2 regions of the Glutamicibacter sp. NPDC088483 genome follow, and region 1 is predicted to be linked to the other one. Evidence: predicted binding sites of a transcription regulator. Region 1 holds the regulator's gene; the other holds the start of a gene.
What was found. The regulator HspR, encoded in region 1, represses chaperone genes until heat shock. The targets are predictions, from matches to a motif close to AAGTTGAGTCNNNNNGACTCAACTT.
Positions count from the first base shown of each region.

Region 2: ACIP6G_RS15630 (ATP-dependent Clp protease ATP-binding subunit) is a predicted target of HspR. The motif match lies at 5,905-5,929, and genes of this name have one in related genera.

Region 1 is NZ_JBIVMP010000001.1:734,210-741,871, forward strand. It holds gene clpB (ATP-dependent chaperone ClpB) at 1-534, opposite strand, end outside; gene ACIP6G_RS03565 (DinB family protein) at 705-1,199, shown strand; gene ACIP6G_RS03570 (GNAT family N-acetyltransferase) at 1,230-1,697, shown strand; gene ACIP6G_RS03575 (TerC family protein) at 2,006-3,190, shown strand; gene ACIP6G_RS03580 (YccF domain-containing protein) at 3,264-3,674, opposite strand; gene trmB (tRNA (guanosine(46)-N7)-methyltransferase TrmB) at 3,801-4,658, shown strand; gene ACIP6G_RS03590 (GNAT family protein) at 4,709-5,335, shown strand; gene ACIP6G_RS03595 (heat shock protein transcriptional repressor HspR) at 5,332-5,760, opposite strand; gene ACIP6G_RS03600 (DnaJ C-terminal domain-containing protein) at 5,874-6,848, opposite strand; gene ACIP6G_RS03605 (nucleotide exchange factor GrpE) at 6,934-7,515, opposite strand; gene dnaK (molecular chaperone DnaK) at 7,529-7,662, opposite strand, start outside.
Region 2 is NZ_JBIVMP010000007.1:183,169-190,830, forward strand. It holds gene ACIP6G_RS15600 (helix-turn-helix transcriptional regulator) at 1-105, shown strand, start outside; gene ACIP6G_RS15605 (alpha/beta family hydrolase) at 116-778, opposite strand; gene ACIP6G_RS15610 (hypothetical protein) at 832-1,551, opposite strand; gene ACIP6G_RS15615 (GNAT family N-acetyltransferase) at 1,804-2,220, opposite strand; gene ACIP6G_RS15620 (hypothetical protein) at 2,230-2,817, opposite strand; gene ACIP6G_RS15625 (VOC family protein) at 2,822-3,178, opposite strand; gene ACIP6G_RS15630 (ATP-dependent Clp protease ATP-binding subunit) at 3,329-5,887, opposite strand; gene ACIP6G_RS15635 (response regulator transcription factor) at 6,017-6,691, opposite strand; gene ACIP6G_RS15640 (histidine kinase) at 7,005-7,662, shown strand, end outside.

The DNA.
Region 1 (7,662 bases):
ATCCAGCTTGCCCGAGCGCGCCAGTGCGGTCATGTCGGTGCCGAACTTCTCCAGGGACTGGAAGGTGGCCTCCGGATCCGGATTATCGACCTTGCGGTCGCCGCGGATGGTGGGCAAGGTGCCCACCAGCAGTTCGCGGGTGGCCCCGAATTCGCGCAGCGCGTCGCCGGCCTTGGTCTGGTCTGATGCCAAGGCGATAAGCAGGTGCTCCGTGGAGACGTAGGTGTCCCCCATTTCTGCGGCAGCCGCCTGGGCGTTGCTCACAACCTGCAGCAGCTGTCGGGAGTACTGGGCCTGGGCCACTGAACTGCCGGAGCTGGAAGGCAATGCGTTGATGACAGCGCTTGCCTTGACCGAAAGCGCGTCGACATCCAATCCGGCGGTCTTCAGGAGGGCGACTGCGACGGAGTCGCGCTGGCCCAGCAAGGCCTTCAGCAGGTGCGCAGGTTCAATCTGCGGATTGCCTGCGGTTGAAGCGTTCATCCCGGAAGCCGAGAGAGCTTCTTGGCTCTTAGTGGTGAGTTTGGTGTCCACGCGCATCCTTTCTCTAATTGGGTGAACCCATAAACTTGAGTGTACTTAACTCAACTCTACTCGCACTCTTCGTATTCCAGCTAGAGCAAGATTTTCGAAAGATTTTCTATTTCACTTGCCCCAGAGGCAAAATCCCTTGTCACTAACGATTTGCCGACTTAAGATAAGGCATGGTCAACCCGGATTCCAAAGACATTTTTTCACTGACCCACGATGATATGGTCCAAGTTTTCATCGATCAGCACCGGCAGATGCTGCTTTCCTGCACCGGCGGACTGAGTGAAGCCGAAGCCAGATTGAAGTTGGTTGAATCCAAGACCACGCTGCTCGGGCTGGTGAAACATGCGATCTTCGTGGAACGGGTCTGGTTCGGTGAAGCAGCCACCGGCCGGAGCCGTGCAGAGCTGGGCATTGCCTCTTCGCCCAGCAAATCATTCGACTTGGAGGCTTCCGACACCATCGATTCGATTCGGCACGAATATGCCCAAGCCATCGAACTGTCGCATCAAGCAGTCGAAGGCAAAACAGGGGATGACGTCTTCTCAGGCAACCGGCGTGGACCGCTGCCGCTGCGCTGGATCCAGCTGCATATGCTGCGTGAACTGGCACAGCATTGCGGACACGCAGATATCCTGCGTGAACAAATCCTGGCCGCGCGGAAATAGCGTGCCGCCCTCAACCGGTAGACTCCGGGCATGCCATTAGAACTCCACCCGCTTCCCGCTGAAGAATTCCATTCGTGGATGGCACGAAGTACCGCCGAGTACGTATCGGACCTTGTTGCCGCTGGCAGTTCCCAGCACAAGGCGCAGGAAGATGCAGACCGGACCATGACCCGGGCCTTTCCCACCGGATTGCCAAGTTGCACCAATGCGGTATTCAGCCTGGAGCATGGCATTTTCGGCGATGTGGGCTATGTCTGGATCGGCCACGACACCTCAGGTGATCCGGCTTCATGGTGGGTTTGGGACATAGTTGTCGACCCCGGGCACCGCGGCAAGGGGTTCGGACGCCAGGCCATGAATTTGGCCGAAGAATACGCCCGTGCCCACGGCGCACGTACCCTGGGGCTGAATGTGTTCGGTTTCAACCAGAGCGCTCGCGGCCTCTATGAATCGCTTGGATATGAAACCACCAGCATCAAGATGCGCAAGTCGCTCTAGCAACGCCTAGTTCCTGCCCCTGGCCCACGTTGCTCCAAGCGAACTGCATTCTTCGAATTGCTATTGATGCCTACCCAACTGCACAAAGACAAAGTACATTACAGATCATCATGACATCCACGGACCAAGATTTTTCCAGAAGCATCGCATCAGGATAAGCTGGTAGAACGTAAGGGAGTATTCATAATCGTTGAATCCGTCAATACGCAGGACTTCATGGTCCTGCCGGGTTTTGCGGCCAGCCCCGGGGTCGGTGAAGAGACTTACTCAGATGCGTTCGCGCGCTACTTACGAAAGCAGGAATCCCTATGGGAGTTTCCCCTATGATTTGGGGAATCACGATTGTCGTGATTCTCGCCCTTCTGGCCTTCGACTATTTCTTCCACATCCGCAAGGCCCACGTTCCATCGCTGCGTGAAGCAGCCATCTGGTCCAGCATCTATGTTGGCTTGGCCCTCGTTTTCGGTGTGCTGGTGCTGGTCTTCGGCGGAATCGACATGGGTGCCGAGTACTTTGCCGGCTACATTACCGAGAAGGCCCTGTCGGTCGACAACCTGTTCGTCTTCCTGATAATCATCGCCAGCTTCCGCGTACCCCGCGAAGACCAGCAGAAAGTCCTGCTCTTCGGCATCGTCTTCTCGCTGATCGCACGTACCGCCTTCATCTTTGTCGGCGCGGCGCTGATCAACCAGTTCGCTTGGGTCTTCTACCTGTTCGGCCTGATCCTGCTGTTGACCGCAGGCAACCTGCTGAAGAAGGATGACGAATCCGATGAGGCCAACAACTTCATCATCCGGATTGCCAAGAAGCTATTCCACACTACCGACAACTATGACGGCGACAAGCTGTTCACCAAGATCGATGGCAAGAAGGTCCTGACTCCGATGCTGCTGGTCATGGTGGCCATCGGCGGTACCGATATTCTCTTCGCTCTGGATTCCATCCCTGCGATCTTCGGACTCACCCAGAACGTCTACATCGTGTTCACGGCTACCGCCTTCTCGCTCATGGGACTGCGCCAGCTCTACTTCCTGCTCGACGGATTGCTGGACCGCTTGATCTACCTGTCCTACGGGTTGGCAGCAATCCTGGCATTCATCGGCGTGAAGCTGATCCTGCATGCACTGCACGAGAACAACTTGCCATTCATCAACGATGGCGAACACGTGATGGTCATTGAAATCAGCACCGGCCTGTCGCTGAGCGTCATTATCGGCGTCCTGTTGCTGACAATTCTCGCTTCGCTGTTCAGCAAGGCAGGCAAGGCCCAGACTGCCATCGGCAACCTGCGCCGCCATGCCAACAGCTACAACGACCTGAGCTACACCTCGGACGCGGTCGAACGCGAACGCATCTACCGCGCCTTGGTGGAGGAAGAAGCGTATGTGAAAAGCATGGAAAAGAAGTACCGCGACAAGGCCAAGGACGTGGACAAGATCCGTGTCGAGGTCGCCGAAGCGCACCGCCAGCACGATGAGTACCTCAAGAGCTGATCAGGTTCGTACATAAAGCGAATGGCTGCCAACCCCATCAAGGGTTGGCAGCCATTCGCTGTCTTGGTGCTGCCTAGCGGCGAACACCGCCGATGAAATAGTCCGAAGGCACAATGACCTTGCCCAGAGGCATCAAGGAAACCGGGATCATCTTCAAGTTTGCGATACCCAGCGGGATGCCGATAATCGAAATGAACATCGGGATCGCGGTTACCACGTGCCCCACGGCAATCCAGATACCAGCAAAAATGATCCAGATGATGTTGCCCAGGGTGGAGAACGCGCCTACCGGGCCGTTGTCGACCACGGTGCGGCCAAACGGCCACAGCGCATAGCCGGCAATGCGGAACGAGGCGATGCCGAATGGAATGGTCACGATCAGCACGCAGCAGATGATGCCCGCCAACACGTAGCCCAAGGCCAGCCACAGGCCGCCGAAAAGCAGCCAAATAATGTTGAGAATACCGCGCACTAAATCAGTCATGGTTATATTCTCTGTCTTTTGCCTGTTTTACTCCATCGGGGATCCCCCCGATTTTCTTCTAGGGGTGTCCAATCCCCTACCGTTCGGCAAGCATCGAAGCAGCTTGCTCGGCTAGGATTAATCATCATGAGCGAATCGAGCGAGCAGCAGCGCCCAGCCCACGGCACTGCCCCTAGGAACCCAGACCTTTTCCGTGCCGAGCCGGTATCCTTCGTGCGCCGCGGCAACCGCCTGCAGGGCCGCCGTGCCAGCGCCTGGGAGCGCAATGCCGATCAGTACGTCATTGAGCCGCCCCGCAAGATCGCCGACACTTCGGTTGCCGATGACTTCCAGCTCGATCCTGCCGAGGCTTTCGGACGCACCGCACCGCTGATCGTGGAGATCGGCACCGGCCTGGGCGAATGCATCGCCAACGCCGCCAAAGATGATCCCGAGCGCAACTACCTCGCCGTTGAGGTCTACCGTCCGGGCCTGGCCCAGCTGATGCTGAAGGTCGAGTCTTTCGGCATCACCAACGTCCGCGCAGTGCAGGCCAATGCACCAGAGGTTCTGGATGTCATGCTGGACGAGAACAGCGCCGATGAGATCTGGATCTTCTTCTCAGATCCATGGCACAAGCCGCGCCACCATAAGCGTCGCCTAATCAAGGCCTCGTTCCTCGACAAGGTCTCCCGCGTGCTCAAGCCGGGAGGCACCCTGCGCTTGGCCACCGACTGGTCCAACTACGCCGAGCAAATGCGCGAAGTCCTCGAAGCCCATCCGGACTTCGAGAACCAGCATCATGGCAATCTGTCCGGCACTGAGAGCAACCTGACTAAGGTGCGCCGCGAGGGCATGGAAGGCTTCGACCCCGAGCCAGAATTCACCGATGCCCAGGGTGGCTGGGCCCCGCGTTTCGAGCGCCGGATCCTGACCAGCTTCGAAGGCAAGGCGCTCAAGGCTGGTCGTCTGGTCTTCGATCTGGCATACACCCGCATCGGCTAGTCGCCGAAATAAAGCATTGAAGAGGCCATGGAATCCATAGGATGGATTCCATGGCCTCTTCTTCTGCGCAAAGTCTGCACTACGCCCAAGCTCCGAGAATGGACTATGCCGGGGTGCGGCTAGAACAATTGTCAATGGACCACGCCCCGGATCTGATCCAGCTCGCAGCCAACGGCCAGTTGGATGAAGCGTGGTTTGCCACCACTCCATCGGCCGAATCCAAGCGCTTGGATATCCAGCGCCGCTTGGCATTGCAGGAAACTGGCGAGATGGCTCCCTTTGCGATCATCGACCTGTCCACCGGCAAAGCGGTGGGGGCCACGACTTACTTGAATATCGACGCGGCAAATCACCGCGTGGAAATCGGCTCAACGTTCCTGGCCATGCCAGCCCAAGGCACCGGGATCAATCCAGCTGCCAAGTTCATGCTGCTGCGCCGGGCTTTCGAGGAACTGGATTGCTATTCAGTGGCTTTCTGCACGCACTGGCACAATGCCGCTTCACGCGCCGCGATTGCACGGCTCGGCGCCAAGCAGGATGGCGTGCTGCGCAATCACAAATATGATCCAAAGAGCGGTACCCTGCGCGATACGGTGGTGTTCTCAATACTCCCGCACGAATGGCCTGCCGTGCGCACCCAATTGGAAGCGCGCTTGGCCCGGCACGGACGGATCTAGCGTCCGATAGCGCGGCGCGCGGTAAACAGCGTCACGGTCGGTTCACGGCGTTCAGGGCGCATGCCCCTAGCCAACGAAACGATGTCGCCTCCAGCGGTACCCGCAGCGAAGATGCGAGATTGGCCCTGGCGTACGGCGGAAAGTTCTTGGCGAAGCCCATTGACTTCGGTTTGCAGATAGGCGACTTGATCTTGCAGGTCCAGGATGCGCTTGATGCCCTCGAGCGAGACGCCTTCCTTGCTCAAGGCCTGCACCTGGCGCAACAGCGATACGTCGCGCTGCGAGTAGCGGCGTTGCTTTCCGCTCTGGCGGCTGGGCGAAACCAAACCAATGCGGTCATACTGGCGCAGCGTCTGCGGATGCATGTCTGCAAGTTGCGCGGCGACGGAAATGACGAAGACAGGTCGCAGGTACTCCCCGTTCACGTTGCTTCTACCACCTTTCTGCAAGGACCTTGGATTCGGTCCCTATTGACTTCGAGTCTATCTTCCCTGCCCAGCCAATTCGATGAGGGGGCAGGGAAGACAGCCTATTGGGTTCAGAGCTTGGCTTTGGCAGCCAAATCCACTCGTGGATCCTCGCCCTCGGTGGCTGATGCGAAGTCCTCCACGGCCTTCTTTGCAGCATCCGAGAGGTTCTGCGGAATCGCGACATCCAGGACGATCAGCAGATCGCCGGTGGCCTTGGAGGTCTTCACGCCGCGGCCCTTCAGACGCAAGGTGCGCCCGGAGTTGGATCCAGCGGGAACCTTCACCGCAACGGAATCCCCGTCCAGGGTCGGTACGTGGATCTTTGCTCCAAGCACCGCTTCAGCGAAGGTCACCGGCACGTGGATGCGGATGTTGTTCTCTTCGCGCTTGAAGAACGGGTGCTCGCTGACCTTGACCTTGACCAGCAGGTCGCCGTTGCCGGCAGCACCAGGCTGGCCCTTGCCGCGCACGCGCACCGACTGGCCATCCTTGATGCCCGCCGGTATGCGCACGTCAATGACCTCGCCATTCTGCTCGCGCAGGCCAATGGTGGTGCCCTTAATTGATCCGGAGAAGGAAATCGTGGTGCTCGCCGTGCGGTCAGCACCCTTGCGCGGTGGTGCGCTCTGGCCGAAGCCGCCGCCACCGAAACCGCCGCCACCACCGAAGAGGTCGGAGAAGTCCGGCTGCCCGCCGCGGCCACGTGGGCCCGCTCCGCCGCCTCCGAAGAGGTTGGAGAAGATGTCCTCGAAGCCGGCTTGCCCGCCGGGGCCGCCCGGTCCGCCACCAGCAGAGAATCGCGCTCCGCCGCCCATGGCACGGATCGCGTCGTACTGCTCGCGCTCTTCCTTGTCCGAAAGCACCGAGTTGGCTTCGGAGATGTCCTTGAATTTCTTTTCAGCGGCCGCATCACCCTGGTTGGTATCCGGGTGGTACTTGCGCGCAAGCTTGCGGTACGCCTTCTTGATGTCCGCCTCGCTGGCGTCCTTGGAGACGCCCAGAATGGCGTAAAAGTCTTTTTCGATCCAGTCCTGACTTGCCATCAGGGCCCCATCCTTTCAGTGCCAATTCGACACTGCCCACTGTCGAAGACTCGGCAGTGGGCAGTATCGATTGTGCTATTCGTGGCTATTCGCCGGTTGCTACCAGCACCTGAGCTGCACGCAGGATGATGGTTCCCTTGCGGTAACCGGTGCGCAGCACCTGTCCCACGTGGTCGGCTGGAATCTCGTCAACAGCCTGGCGAAGCAGGGCTTCGTGGATGTTCGGGTCGAATTCCACGCCGGCCTCGTTGATGCGCTCCAGGCCATGCTGAGCCAGAATTCCATCCAGCTTGTTGGCGATCGATGCGAACGGGCCGTCGGCGAGGTCGCCGTGGGCTCGTGCCGCATCGATGTCGTCAAGCACCGGAAGCAGGGTGTTGAGCACGGACTGCACGGCGTTTTCACGCGCTACGGCCCGGTCGCGTTCCACGCGCTTGCGGTAGTTGACGTATTCGGCCTGCAGGCGCAGCAGGTCGTTGCGCAGTTCGGTTTCCACCGCACCGGCCTCTTCCGGCTGCGCCGAATCGGCTTCAGCGCCAGCAGCAGCTTCGTTCAGGATCGCCTCGGCCTGACCCAGGGCGTCAGCGGTTGGCTGCTCGTTGGCGGCCTCTGGCTGGTTCTCCGGCTCCTGGCCGGAGTTCTCGTTCTGGTCCTTTGCCTCGGACATATTCCTAAACTCCTTACTTCTTGTCGGCTTCGTCTTCGTCGATGACCTCGGCGTCGACGATGTCTTCATCAGCGTTCGGTGCCTGCTCGCCCTCAGGAGCCTGGGCGCCCTCGGCCTGCGCGTTGGCGTAGATTGCCTCGCCCAGCT
Region 2 (7,662 bases), on a different contig from region 1:
GCTACGCGCGCTAATACCCACTTGCTGGCGGCCATGCCAACCGGAGCCTTTCCCGGAGTAGACGAAACCGAGGTCTACCGCTTCCTGGAAAAGCAGGTGGACTAGGACCGTTGGACTATGCGATGTGCTTGGAGATGAAGGCAAGAGCAGTTTCCGCCAGCCACGCGCCATCCTGGGCAACGGTGCGGCCGGAGCGGGCTACCTTGAAGGAATGGTTGCCACCTTCGAACCAGGAAAGTTCGCTGTGCTCGTTCAGCTTGCTGGCGACTTCTTCCATCTTTTCGGGGTTGGCAAAGGGATCGCGGGTGCCTTCGAGGAAAAGCATCGGCACCGCAATCGGGTAGAGATGCTCATCGCGTAGCTTCTCTTCCTTCTTAGGCGCGTGCAACGGGTACCCCAGGAAGATCAACCCTGCCGAGGGCATGCCCTCGGCAACTGACAGGGAAGCGATGCGCCCGCCAAAGGACTTTCCTGCCGTGAAGATTGGCAGGCCTTCAGCCAAGTGTTCTTCAACCCAACGGCGGACCTGGTGCCACACTGCGACCGCCGCTGGCGCTTTGTCGGGAAACTTCTTTCCAGCATCCATGTAGGGGAAATTAAAACGCAGGACGCTGGCACCCAGATTCGCAGCGGCTAGCGCAAAGCCGGCCATGAAGTCATGATCCTTTCCAGCACCTGAACCGTGTGCGAGCACGATGACGGCCTTCGCCGCCTTTGCTCGGTCCCAGAGCGCGCTGAGTTCCAGGTCTTCGTATGGAATGGAGAGTTCTTGGGTCATAGGTACCACCCTAGGGGCTGAGGGCCCATCAACTGATCATGAAAGGAAATGAACTACATTTCCCAGTCCTTGCGGAGTGCCGTATCGGTGTCATCGCCATTTCTGGCCAGTACCGTCAGCTTTTCAACTTTTTCGCCGGTTGCCGCACGCTCGTTGATCTTGAGCATCATATTTCCCGAGACGAAGATCGATGCGGGCATGTCGTATTCGCCGTCGATCCATGGACCGTCTGCGAGGGTGACGACGAGTTCGCCAAGCGCAGGCGACTCGACTTTCTCAACGTAGGCGTTGGGGTCAGCGGGCAGGCATGTGCGGTAGATTTCCAGCTCAGTGATTTCAGCGCCGCATAGGGATTTGTAGGTATCGTTCATGGCGGACAGCCACTGCATGTACTTTTCCGAGGCCCAGGCTTTGCGGTCCTCGGGATCGGCACCAGTACGAGCCCGGGTGAAAGTTCCTGAGTTATTGCCGTCTTCAGTAGCGAAGGTGACAGATTCCAATTCCGGCGAGGCCTCGCCTACGCTTTCGAACATGATTCGGCCCATCATGCGCAGCTCATCCTCGTTGGTTTCGTAGCTTTCCCGCATCTGGGTTCCAAACTTCATGCTGTTATCCAAGAAGATATTGATGGCACCAGGTGCTGGAGATTCCCAAGAAGTCATTAGGTTGTAGGGATACAAGAAGCCTTTGGTGGACTTGATGCCAGAGTTTTCTTTCCACATCTCAATTTTGGAATCTGCCCAGGCCTGTCCCGAATTGGCGTTGGCGTCCAACTCCGCGGGTCCAGGCTCGGGGGCGGTTTCACCGGGTTCACCGGTTTCGGCCGCGGGCTGTGCCGCCGGAGTGGAGCCAGCGACGGAAGCCGCCCTCGAATCGGCTGGCGCTGCTTGTTCGGGAGCTGCATTGCACCCTGCTAGAAGCAAAGCCAACGATGACAGGGCAATGACCGAACGGGTGCGCAAGAATAACTCCTCATTATCGATGAATGGTCAGTCTATACAGGCCAGGCAGCGAAGGGAGAGCTGTTACGAGAATTTGGCAAAGGTCCGGATCGCACCGGGACGGAAATCCGACGCTTCCGTGAGCCCCATGGATTCGTAGAAGGCACGTTGCCCGGGTTCATCATCGGTGATCAGGACCAGCTGACGGACATGCTCATATTTCACTAGTACGGCAGAGAACAAAGCACGGCCTACGCCGGTGCGATGCGTAGATGGACGCACCAGGATGTCCTGGACGTAGCAGATGGTGGCATTATCCGAGACCACGCGCACAAGGCCGATTAACTGGTGGTCTACGTCGTAGGCGTAGATTACGCATGCTGAATTCTTCAGGCCTTCGAATAGTACGTCTGGGTTGTCTGTATAGGCGCTCCAGCCCACCGCGTTGTAGAGCGAGAGTATTTGTTCCTCGGAAGGCACCTTAGTGGTGGAGAGTTCCATCGAGTCCTTTTACTGTTGCGGGGAAACCGAAAGGATCTCCGCGTTGCCCAGCAACGGATGCTTCACCAGTTCTGTTTCCAATGTGTGGATGATGGCTTGGGCGGAGTCGCCGTTGTAAACGAACACCGGGCCATCATGCCGGTAGTAGACATCCTCATGCCATCCGATTTCGCCGTCACCCAATGCATGCTGCAGGGCCCTGACTGTTGGCTCCAGATCCGATTCCGATTCGGCCCCAAGCCTGGTTCGAAGCAAAACGTACTCGCTGCCGCCTACTTCGGTGCGTTGTCCATCAATAATCAGCCAGGAACCATGCCCCAGTCCTCCATCGATGAGCGAAGAGAGCAATTCGGAAAACAGCTTCTTCGGTTCGGGGGTGGCCACTTCAAGGTTAATGTCGCTGGAGATCGGCTCCTCGGCCGCGTCCAATGTGGTCTTGGCGCTGATGATGGTTCCGGAAGACTTGTATTTGGGCAACAATGTATCGAGCAGGCCCGCCTCATGATCTTTGCGCAGGCGTTCGGTCATCGGCTGGGCAAAATGGATCTGCACCCGGTGGGTCGAAGCCTCCGATGATTTCCTGGCGAACAGCGACATGTCCTCAGTCCTCGTGTGGGTCGGAAATGCAAAAGACGATTCCGTAAGGATCGCGCATAATGGTCCAGCCAAAAGTGGGATCTTCGGTGTGGTCCTCAACGCGTGTTGCGCCAGCGGCTATGCAACGGGCGACTTCCTGCTCGCGGCTCGTGCTTGCTTCCAAGTCGAGATGAACCCGGTTCTTGCCGGCAGTGATCTCATCAACTTTTTGGAACCCCAACCTCGCGCTGAAGCCAGGGACGCTGATCATGGTGAACCCCGGGTACTGGCCCAGATATTTCCCGCCCAGAACAGCCCTCCACCAAGCCGAGGCAGCTTTCTCGTCAAGGGCATCAAGGGTGATCATTCCAATGTTCGCCATGCAGTCAAAGGTACCGGGAGTCTTCCTGCTTAGCTAGAGGTTGACTGCATTTCTGCAGCTGACTAGCGCACTTTCTAAGTGAAGAAAAGGGGCTTGCTTGGCCGGGACGGAAGTCCCGAGCAGGCAAGCCCCTTTATGGGCTATGCCGGCCTAGCTATCGAAGTAGTTTGGCGCGTGCTCGTTGTGAGCAGGTGGAGTCGGCATCTCGACTTTCTTCTGCACCTTCAGCATGCCAGCGGCATAGTCCACCGAAACGGTGTCACCAGCGGCAAGCGAATCACTGATCAGCAGGTCGGCAATGGCATCCTGTACCTTGCGCTGTACCAGCCGGCGCAGCGGGCGAGCGCCGAACTCGGGGTCGTAGCCTTCGTTTGCCAGCCACTGCACGGCAGCGTCGCTCACCTCCAGCTTCAGCTCCTGGTCCACCAAGCGAGCTTCGGTCTCGGCGATGACCAGCTTGACGATCTGGCCAATCTCGGACTGCGAGAGCTTGGAGAACAGCAGTACCTCGTCCAGCCGGTTCAGGAACTCTGGGCGCATGAACTCGCGTACCTTGCCCATGACCTTGGCCCGGATTTCTCCAGCCTCGCTGGTGGCATTGGCGGAGGTGAAACCGAAGTTTCCGGCCTTGTTGGCCAAGTACTCGCCGCCCAGGTTGCTGGTCATCAGGATCAGCGTGTTGGAGAAATCGACAGTGCGCCCGGCTGAGTCGGTCAACCGGCCGTCATCGAGTACCTGCAGCAGCACGTTGAACACGTCCGGGTGGGCCTTCTCGATTTCATCGAGCAGCACGACCGAGTACGGGTTGCGGCGGATCTTCTCGGTCAGCTGGCCGGGCTCGTCATGGCCGATGTACCCCGGAGGTGCGCCAATCAGGCGCGCCACGGTGTGCTTCTCACCGTATTCGCTCATATCGACGCGAACCAGCGATTCGGCCGAACCGAAGAGGTTTGCAGCCAGGGCCTTGGCCAGTTCGGTCTTTCCGACGCCGGTGGGACCCAGGAAAAGGAACGAGCCGATGGGGCGACCTGCTGGCGACATTCCGGTACGGTTGCGACGCACGGCGCGTGCCACAGCGGCAACGGCATCGTGCTGGCCGATGACCGAAGCATGCAGGGAATCTTCCAGCGAAGCCAAGCGTGCCTTGTCATCTCCCGAGATGCGCGAGGTGGGGATGCCGGTGGATCGGGAGATCACTTCCGAAATCTGCTTCTCATCCACTACCCGGGTGACCCCTGCATCGCCGGCCTCCTCAGCAGCCTTGATGCGCGCGGTCATTTCCACGATGTGGTCACGCCATGCGCCAGCTTCTTCGAATCGTTCCTCGCCGATAGCGCGTGACTTCTCACGCTCGGCGTCTACCAATTCGGCACGCAGGGACTGCACATCCTCGGCATCTCCAGCAGCGATGGACCGCCGGGCACCGGCGATATCGATCAAGTCGATGGCCTTGTCAGGAAGCTGGCGGTCGTTCAAGTAGCGGGCAGAGAGCGTCACCGCGGCCTTGAGCGCTTCGGGGGTGTACTGCACCTGGTGGTGATCCTCGTAGGATTCGCGCAGGCCGTCCAAAATGGCCAGCGCCGTTTCCTCCGACGGCTCGGCGACAGTAACCTTGCCGAAGCGCCGAGCCAGCGCGCTGTCCTTCTCCACCTTGCGGAACTCATCGAGCGTAGTGGCGCCGATCATGTGCAGCTCGCCACGCGCCAAACGCGGCTTGAGGATATTTGCGGCGTCCATATTGCCGGACTCGCCAGAGCCTGCACCGACCAGCAGATGCATCTCATCGATGAATATCAGCACCTGCCCTTCGGCTGCGGCTACCTCGTCGAGCAGGCCGGTGAGCCGCTGCTCGAAATCTCCGCGGTAGCGGGTTCCGGCGAGCATGCCCGGAAGATCAATGGAGATCAGGGCTGCATTGCGCAGTTGGGCTGGTACCTGGTCATCGATGATGGCGCGGGCCAGTCCTTCGGCAATGGCGGTCTTGCCCACGCCTGCCTCGCCAATCAGCACAGGGTTGTTCTTGGTGCGACGGGCCAGGATTTCAATAACCTGATCCAGTTCCTCCTTGCGTCCGATCACCGGATCAATCTGGCCGTCGGAGGCCAGCAGGGTCAGATCGGTTCCGTAGCGTTCGAGCATGGACACGTCGGACTCGGAATCGGACTGGTTCTGGGCATCGTTTTGGCCACGCTGGGCCTGCTCCATGGCGGCTTGCTGCAAAGACTGGCCGGTGATGCCGTGCTGCGCCAGGAGCTGGCTGACCGGAGATTCCGGGTTGAAAACGAAGGCCAGGAAAAGATGATCAGGGTCGATGTAGGTCGAACCGTAGTTACGAGCAACCTGATAGGCGTCAAAGAGGCTGCGCTGAGCTGCCGACGATAGGTGGGATGGCTTCTCGCCCTTCTCCTGGGACTTGGGCATGCGCGCGATGGCATCTGCACTCAAAGCCTCGATGTCGATACCCATGGCGGTCAGGTGCTCGCCGACTGGTTCGGTGCGCAGCAGAGCCATCAGGAGGTGCAGGGAATCAATCTCGTCGTGGCCATGCTCCTGGGAAATCGCTGCCGCGGTGGCTACCGCTTCGTGGGTGCGGGCGGAAAGCAGGCGCGTGAGGTCGATGGGACGTGCTGCCTGAGCACGTGAAGACAGGAATCGAGAGAGGAATTCCTCAAACGAGCCATCTGACGGTGCGCCGAAAAATGCTGGCAAGTGAGCCTCCTAATAGAAACTTGAGCGGTCTATGCTCATGTTCAACGCATATGGCGCGCAGATATTCCCGAACCAGCCGGGCAAGGTGTCAAAGAGGTTGACTTCACACTAATAGCTGGAAAGCAGGCGCTAGTCTTTGGGGATTTCGATAAGGCCCATACGCGCGGCCGCAACCAGAGCCTGGACCCGATCGCGAACATTCAGCTTAACGAAAATCTTCGCCATATGGGTTTTAACCGTAGTTTCGGAAATAGTCAGAGTTCTTGAAATCTCGGTATTGTTTAGCCCGCGTGCGAGCAGTTTTAGAATCTCGAATTCCCGATTGGTAATTCCCAAGTCATAGGCCAGTTCTTGAATGTCTTGGGAATTATCCCGGTAAGCTTCGCGAACCGCAGAAACTAGATCAGAAGAAACCGACGGGGAAATGGCTGCAGTTCCTTGGTGAACGGCATGGATCGCATGAATAATTTCATCTGGTTCAGAGTCTTTTACCAAGTATCCGCTGGCCCCAGCGGTCAGTACCGGAACCAGGTAGTCGTCAGAAGAAAAGGCGGTAATGGCAAGCACGGAGGGGCTGTCTTCGGCAGATTTGATTGCTTTAGTAGCGCTAACCCCGTCCATTATCGGCATCTGCAAATCCATGAGCACAACGTCCACTTGATTGCCGCTGCAATACTCGACGGCGGCCTGTCCATTTTCAACAGAATTAACCGTTACAATTCCGGGGTCTGTTGCTAGGATTGTGCCCAACGCATGCCGAATTAGAGGTTCATCATCGACAATAAGGACCTTTATTTGTTCCATCTGATTCCTCTGATTCGATGCGGGTGGCCTCATGTTGGCCTGTTCACCTGAAAGTATATAAGTTGATCTGATGTGGAGTTTGTTATGAAGGGTTTGAAAATGCTGGCCGTAGCAGCATTAGTTCTGGCACCATTGACCGCCGTGGCAGCTCCTGCATCTGCCGCGAGCTCTCCAGTCTCCAGCAGTGGCAACGTTGCTACTCCTGCTGGCTTTGGCTCAGCCTTCTCGGAGTGGTTCTGCAAACGCTACGGCGTCGCCTGCCCATAACGCGGTTTATTTGACTTGATCATCTGAGCCGGGAATTATTCGGCATATGACTGGACGACTAAAGGACACCCTGACCAAGCTCTTCGCTGGTCGGGGTGTCATTGTTTGGACTGGTATTGCGGTTCTGATCGCGGTTTCCAGTAGTGAGTTCGTGACTCTGCTGGAAGACGGATTTAGTGGTTCGTCGGATATTTCGGTTCGAGGCGCGTTGCTCGGCGTAGGACTGTGCGCAATTCTTGCGCTTGGTCTTCGCTGGGTTGCCGTATCCGTCGGATTGTTTGTGGCAGTTGCCTATTTCTTCCTCACGGACGGCGCCTTGTTCTTCTGGACTGTCGTTTCATTCATGATTTTTTCGGCGCTGGCAGCTACGGCCAGTGCCATGAGCGTTAGGGCCTTATTCCTAACCTTGTCCGCAGCGTGGATGGTGCAGTTCGGCATCCAGTCCGGGCAAGACGCGGTTCTGCTTGTCGGGATTGCCCCGTTGACGGCGATGGCGTTCTTCTTAACGAGGAATATTTACTTGCTGCGCGAGAAGAACGAGCTCGCTCTTCGGCAAATGCATACGGTCAAAGAGCAGACTCGTCTTGCTGTCGACCGGGAGCGAAAGAACATTGCCCGGGATCTGCACGATATTGTCGCGCATGACATCACGGTCGTGGCCATGCAGTCGAAGGCCGCGAAGTTCGCAAACGATGGTCAGAAGG